3 regions of the Brevibacillus halotolerans genome follow, and region 1 is predicted to be linked to each of the others. Evidence: riboswitches for the same ligand, from Rfam matches in the RefSeq annotation. Region 1 holds a riboswitch; each other region holds the start of a gene.

Region 1 (2,273 bases):
ATTCTCCATCAGCTCCACCGTATTGTTCCATCAAGTACTTTGCCATTTTCGGGTCGCATTTGCTTACGCGAACAGGATACTGTAACTTCTTCTCATAAATCCACATTCAAAATTCCCCCTTTCTAGACCTGCCAAGGCCAAGGTACTTCGTTCCACGACCAAGGGTACTGTGAAAAGCTATTGCCAAAATTCATCAGAGGTCCGAATAAAGATTCATATTCGCGCTTGAGTGTCATACTTTGCTGAGCCATATCGTTGAATTGCCTAATAGCAGTCATATCAGTAGGATGGGTATCAAGATACAGGTTTAGCTCCACTAACACAAAGTCGATCGCCTGAATTTGGTGAAGCAGCTCATAAAATTGTTGCTGGCGTTCATCCGTAGAAGTATCATGATCGCTCATTTTTATTTGCCTCCCTTGTACGGATTTTCATAAGGCGCATACAGAGCAGGCCAGAGGGTACCTAAGCAAAGAGCTTTGCATGGATCAAATTGCGGTAAATTCGGGGGTTGAAATCCTAAGTAAAGCTGTGGTGGTGTCTCATAAGTTACAACCCGTTGTGGCGGACAAGGATCACATGGACCGATGAAAGGAAAGTATGCCTTTCGATTTCGACTCATATGATTGCCTCCTTTCCTGTAGATGTCCTTATATGCTTATCAATTGGACAAGGAGATTAGAACAGAAAACATAGGTAAAAAGAGAAGGAATCCCCCTTTTTCCGTGCAATTTGACAAAAAGGGCGAACAGTGGTGCGAAGGGCGGGCAAAATTCAGTTTGCCATGGAAGTGGCAGAAGTCTTCCTGCGACAATAGGAGACTGAATTAAATAAAAATATGGAATTTTATGTGAAGTTATATTATGATAGCAAGCATACCTAGAATAAAGGGTAGGTATATATCTTGGTGATATGGATGAATTAAATATGTGGAAATAGGTTCTTTGAACAATGAGTGTCAAGGATGAAAAGGGAAGCACGGTGTAAATCCGTCACGGTCCCGCCACTGTAAAAGAGGAGTCAGTACAAAAAAACCACTGATCAACGAAGGATTGGGAAGGTATGTGCTGATGTGGATTCTTAAGTCAGGAGACCTGCCTATTTCAACAACACTGTGTGACCTACGGGAGATAGGGAGGTGTTAGATAGCTGTGGCAGTTGTACAAGTATATTCACTGCTTGTTCGGGCATCTCTAACCATCTTTTGAACGGGGAGAGATGCTTTTTTGTTTGAGTTGTGTTTTTTACCGAAAATATAACCTGTTTAGGAGGGCGAACAAGCATGAATAAAGGAATAAGTAGCAATTTAGGATATCCACGCATTGGGGAAAATCGCGAATGGAAAAAGGGATTAGAGGCATTTTGGGCCGGGACAATTGAAAAGAAGGAATTTCTTGCCCAAATGCAACAAAGCAGACTCCAGCACCTGCAAAAACAAAAGGAAATAGGGATTGATCTGATCCCGGTTAATGATTTCACTATGTATGATCACATGCTGGATATGGCTGTGATGTTTGGGTATGTTCCAAAACGCTATGAATATGCTGGTGGGGTAGTATCTTTGTCCACCTATTTTGCAATGGCACGAGGAAATCAGCATGTAGTTGCTTGCGAAATGACCAAATGGTTTAATACCAATTATCACTACATCGTGCCGGAGTTTCAGGACATCAAACCCGTCCTGACCGAAAATAAACCGCTTCTTGCTTATAAAGAGGCAAAAGAGGAGCTAGGGATTAAAGGAAAACCTGTCATAATAGGACCTTATACCTTTATTAAGCTATCCAAAGGGTTCGATCGGATACAAATACCGGCGATTATCCTACAGCTTGTCCCTCTTTATGTGCAGGTTCTAACAGAATTAGCGCAGGAAGGCGTGGAATGGGTTCAGATAGATGAGCCAATTCTAGTAACATCATTATCCGAAGACGAAATGAAGACGATCTCCTACATCTATGAACAGCTTCATGAGGCTGTTCCACAACTACAAATCATGCTACAAACCTATTTTGGTTCCGTTACATTTTACAATGAAGTGATTAAGCTACCTGTAGCAGGAATTGGATTAGATTTTGTCCATGATGCGGGACGCAGCCTTGAGCAGATTACAACAAATGGTTTCCCACAGGATAAAGTACTTGGGGCGGGCATCATTGATGGTAGGAACATTTGGCGGGCAAATCTGACTCAAAAGACAAATCTTCTTGCTACAATCAAAGAGCATGTCGATGCATCCCGTATCTGGATTCAGCCATCTAGTAGTCTACTTCATG
Region 2 (2,273 bases), on a different contig from region 1:
GGTCAAAAGTAAGACAGCGAGCGATATAGTTGAAGGAAATGCTCGTGTACTGATCAAAGATGGAAAAATTATGGAGGACAATCTCAAGAAAGAGAATTATACAGGTGAGGAATTGTTAGAACAATTGCGCCTAAAAGATGTATTCTCGATTGCAGATGTTGAGTATGCACTATTAGAGCAGAATGGTCAGATTAGTGTCCTGCTCAAAAAAGAAAATCAACCGCTTACTGCCAAAGATCTGAATATCCAAGGAGCTCCAAGCCGAGAGCCTCAAACGGTCATTTTGGATGGGAATGTCATGTTAGAGCCTTTAGCAACCACAGGATTGTCGAAAAGATGGCTCCACACAACTCTCAATAAGATGGGAATACCATTGGAAAACGTTTATATAGGACAAGTAGATAGTTATGGGCAATTGAATGTAGATTTATATGATGACCAGATTACTGTACCAGTCCCTCAGGAAAAACCATTGACGTTGTCTACGTTGAAAAAATGCCAAGCAGATTTGGAGACTTTTTCACTTGAAACAAAAAATAACATGGCTAAAAAGGAATATGAAAAGGGGGCTCAAAGCTTAAAAAAAATAATAGAAGAGGTAAAACCTTTTTTACAGAGCTAATAAGGGATCGATACAGAAGCCTTTATAATAGAAACTTTGTCCAGACAAGTTACTAAAATTATCAAGAGGCTAATGCTTAGGCTACATGACAGGAACTTGGTAATGGCAGGGGGAAATTTGATTGGGAAGGTAAGCTATCCTGAATTGGATAGCTTTTTTGCCTTTCTATTACATTCAAGGAAAGATAGAAACGAAGAGTGGTATAAAATGAGAAAGAAAGAAATTTTGGTATAAATTAAATAACATAATTAACATTATGTGAACAAACAACTGGACCGATTACTACTAAACTACAAACATTACGTAAATATTTTACAAAGTTCTTACAAACCTATCACAAATTCACCATTACCTTGCCATGTTCCACCAAATCGTGTTACACTCACAAACAATTACAACTGATTTATAGCCATGTTACGGTGTTTGATTTCAGGATCAGACTTAAAAGGGAAGTTCGGTGAAAATCCGATGCGGTCCCGCCACTGTAAATGAGGAGCAACATCCGATACACCACTGTTCACTTTTGCAGAGAATGGGAAGGGAGGATGCTTGCGAGGATTCATGAGCCAGGAGACCTGCCGTAAGATGTAACACTCCCACGAGGATGGGCAGGTGTTTGGGTAGGTCGTATGATGATAGTGTACATACACCTATAGGAATTGATTTGTCCAAAAACCCAAGCATCTGTCTCCTTTTGGAACGGATGCTTTTTTGTGCGAATCTTTAAGGAATAACATGTTAGCGGGGCGTAGAGGTCCAATTACGGTGCCACCTGCACTTGAAGCTTGGGTGGTCACCGAGTTAGTAATTTCATTTCGTTACTTTGTTTTACATAGGGGGGAGAAGCATGCAACAAACCGCCACGACAGCCCCAAGGTCAGTAAACAGCATCGGTACGCAATATACAAAAAATTGGATAGCGAAATTGATGGGAAGCGGCGTGGTATTATTTTTATCGCTGACGGTTGCAATCATGCTGGGACCAGTACAAATAGACCCAGTTATCGTTTGGAAGGTCATAGGCTCACATGTTCCTTTTGTACAACAATGGGTAGGGACAGACGTGTCTAACGCGCAGATGCATATTGTTTGGGATATTCGACTGCCACGTGTTTTATTATCTGCGGTTGTAGGTGCCGGGCTGTCTATTGTTGGGATAGCGATTCAGGCATTGATTCGTAATCCTTTAGCTGATCCATATATCTTAGGCGTATCATCAGGGGCATCGGTGGGAGCAACAGCAGTGCTGTTATTTGGTAGTTTGGGAGTATTTGGTTCGTATGCGCTTTCTTTAGCGGCCTTTTTAGGTGCTTTGGCTTCCGTTATATTGGTGTTTCTTTTGTCTTTGGTTGGCGGAAGGGTGCAGCTAATACGTCTCTTGTTAGCTGGAATAGCTGTGTCTATTATGTTGTCAGCGCTTACTAGTTTTTTTATTATGCTGGCACCAAGAGCGGAAAGCCTTTCAAGTGTGCTGTACTGGATGATGGGAAGCTTCACTCGTGCCAAGTGGGAGTCACTTGTATTGCCAACGATTGCAGTACTTTCGTTCTTTATATTTTTATGGGTAAATGCACGCAATCTAAATTTGTTGATCCTAGGGGAAGAAACCTCTACGCTACTTGGTCTACATCCAGAAAATATGCGTAAGATT
Region 3 (2,273 bases), on a different contig from region 1:
GGAGCATACCCTTTAAAAGCCTCTTTGCTATCTACATAAGTAACACGTCTTTGTGTAACCTGTATTCTGTTTTCTACCAATACTGTACTACTATATTTACCATATAGTCAACTATGTATTGATTGTTATTTTTAAAAACACTATACACGTCTTTGTGTATAAAAACCTTTTGCATCAAAGGTTTGATATGATTCGGCAAGCACTGCATTGTGCCTGTTCAGTTGTCAAGACTTAGCAAAATGTTGATTTATCAATTTGTACAACAATGGAAGTAAAAGAGGTGTGAGTACGAAATAAAAAACGAAATTCCCAATTGCATGCATCGTATCATAGGGGACTCCTGCTAGATAATAAGCAAGAAAATAAGTTGAATCGTAAAGCGGTACCTGACAAAGAGAGTTAACAAACCCGTAAAGCATTCCTGTAAATCCGGCGTATATGGCCATCACAAACAAGGAAAGCTTTGGAAACACAGGACGTATAAATATACCGGTTACCACGACAATTATACAGTATGCAATGATCTGCGGGATAATCCAAATCCCGATCCCTAGGACCATATTTGACAAAATCATCACAATTATCGCAAGCAACAAACCATATCGAAGTCCCATCAGAATTGTCATAAGAATGACAAATGTTGTCACGGGCTGTACGTTAGGTATGGACGACAGTGCAATCCGACCAGCAACAGACAAGGCAGCTAAGATAGCTAGCAACGTTATGCCTCTTACACTGGATAGGGATGCTTTGTGTATTTGATGGTTAGGAGGCATGTAAATCCCACTTAATGACATCGCCATCTTTGACTTTAAGATCCTTGGCTCCTGTAACCGCTGGTGCTCCGTTCACTTCGTATAACCAATACTTTTTCTCTGCTGGATTTTGCTTCACATCCTCAATTGACGTGATAAATCCATTATCGTCTTCCACTTTAAAATTGGTTTTCATCAACTCATACAAGGTTTGATCCCCTTTGAATTGAATTGTTTTTTCAGCAATTTTGGTTTTGCCCTGATCGCTTGAAACTTCCACAACGATCTTGTTTTCAACCTTTTCTTCTGCTGATGTGTTTTGCGCTACTTCATTATTTGAACAACCCACTACACTTACCAGCGCAAGTGCAATAAGTAAGGCGATTTGACAAACTCTTCTTACCATTTCCGCTCCTTTCTCCATAAAAAAAGTCTAGTGAGGCGGGAACATCACTAGACTTGGACTAACCACTTTCGCCTCGAAATGGTTAGCCTTTCAGTAGTTTTTAGGTAAAAGACCTGACTTAAGACCGGAAAACAGTCTATCACAGTGGCGGGACCGCGTTGGATTTGCACCAAACTTCCATTACCTAAAACTATTATTATTTACATGAATGAGATGTGACCCATTTGAAAATATTATAGCACAAGAAATGGACTTGACAATCATGCTGTTGTGACAAAATATAGTTGTATTCTTCCATATTTTAAGACAGGTGACGTAAAATTCCCCGAGCAATATGAACGCCGCATGCTCCTGCTTGCGCAAGTCCTCGCGTTAAACCTGCTCCATCGCCGCCTGCATATAAACCACTAATTTCTGTTTCAAAGTGCGGATTCAAATATGGACGTGCTGAATAGAATTTCGCTTCTACTCCATAAAACAGCGTGTGTTCACTTGCAATACCCGGCGTAACATGATCGAGTGCCTCTACCATTTCAATTAAGCTTTTCATTGTATTATATGGTAATACTAGGCCGAGATCACCTGGTACGGCTTCTTTTAACGTTGGCTCAATAAATCCCTCTTTCAGTCGTTTTTCTGTCGAACGCCGCCCACGTTTTATATCGCCAAAGCGCTGTACAATCACGGAGCCGTTAGAAAGATCATTCGCTCGTCTTGATACCTCTTTCGCGTATTCGTTTGGCTTATCAAATGGTTCTGTAAAGACATGAGACACAAGCAGAGCAAAGTTCGTGTTAGGGGACCCCAGCTTCTCATCCTTGTATGCATGCCCGTTAGCCGCCATTACACCGCTGTGATTTTCTACAACAACATGACCGCTTGGATTGGAACAAAAGCTTCGCACAATTTGATCCGTAGAAGATTTGAACAAGAACTTCCCTTCATATAGATGCTTATTGATTTCTTCCATGACTACATTGGTCGTTTCTACACGAACCCCCACATCTACTTGATTGTTACTCAATCGTAGGCCCTGTTTTTTCAAAATCTCACCGAACCATTGCGAGCCGTCTCGGCCAGGAGCAATAACGATTTTGTTCGCTCGGTACTCC

What was found. A riboswitch is a leader RNA that binds a small molecule or an ion and turns the genes downstream of it on or off. The one in region 1 is predicted to bind cobalamin.
Region 2: it holds a riboswitch for cobalamin, as region 1 does, so the genes downstream of both, O0550_RS15960 (FecCD family ABC transporter permease) here and metE (5-methyltetrahydropteroyltriglutamate--homocysteine S-methyltransferase) in region 1, are expected to answer to the same signal.
Region 3: it holds a riboswitch for cobalamin, as region 1 does, so the genes downstream of both, O0550_RS05510 (DUF4430 domain-containing protein) here and metE (5-methyltetrahydropteroyltriglutamate--homocysteine S-methyltransferase) in region 1, are expected to answer to the same signal.

Annotation. Positions count from the first base shown of each region.
Region 1 covers NZ_JAPTNK010000007.1:134,989-137,261, reverse strand. The annotation lists gene O0550_RS11400 (manganese catalase family protein) at 1-106, opposite strand, end outside; gene O0550_RS11395 (spore coat protein CotJB) at 123-404, opposite strand; gene O0550_RS11390 (spore coat associated protein CotJA) at 407-622, opposite strand; cobalamin riboswitch at 921-1,116, shown strand; gene metE (5-methyltetrahydropteroyltriglutamate--homocysteine S-methyltransferase) at 1,283-2,273, shown strand, end outside.
Region 2 covers NZ_JAPTNK010000012.1:145,069-147,341, reverse strand. The annotation lists gene O0550_RS15965 (DUF421 domain-containing protein) at 1-622, shown strand, start outside; cobalamin riboswitch at 1,023-1,219, shown strand; gene O0550_RS15960 (FecCD family ABC transporter permease) at 1,470-2,273, shown strand, end outside.
Region 3 covers NZ_JAPTNK010000003.1:124,032-126,304, forward strand. The annotation lists gene O0550_RS05505 (ECF transporter S component) at 225-719, opposite strand; gene O0550_RS05510 (DUF4430 domain-containing protein) at 766-1,161, opposite strand; adenosylcobalamin (AdoCbl) riboswitch at 1,214-1,366, opposite strand; gene O0550_RS05515 (NAD(P)/FAD-dependent oxidoreductase) at 1,463-2,273, opposite strand, start outside.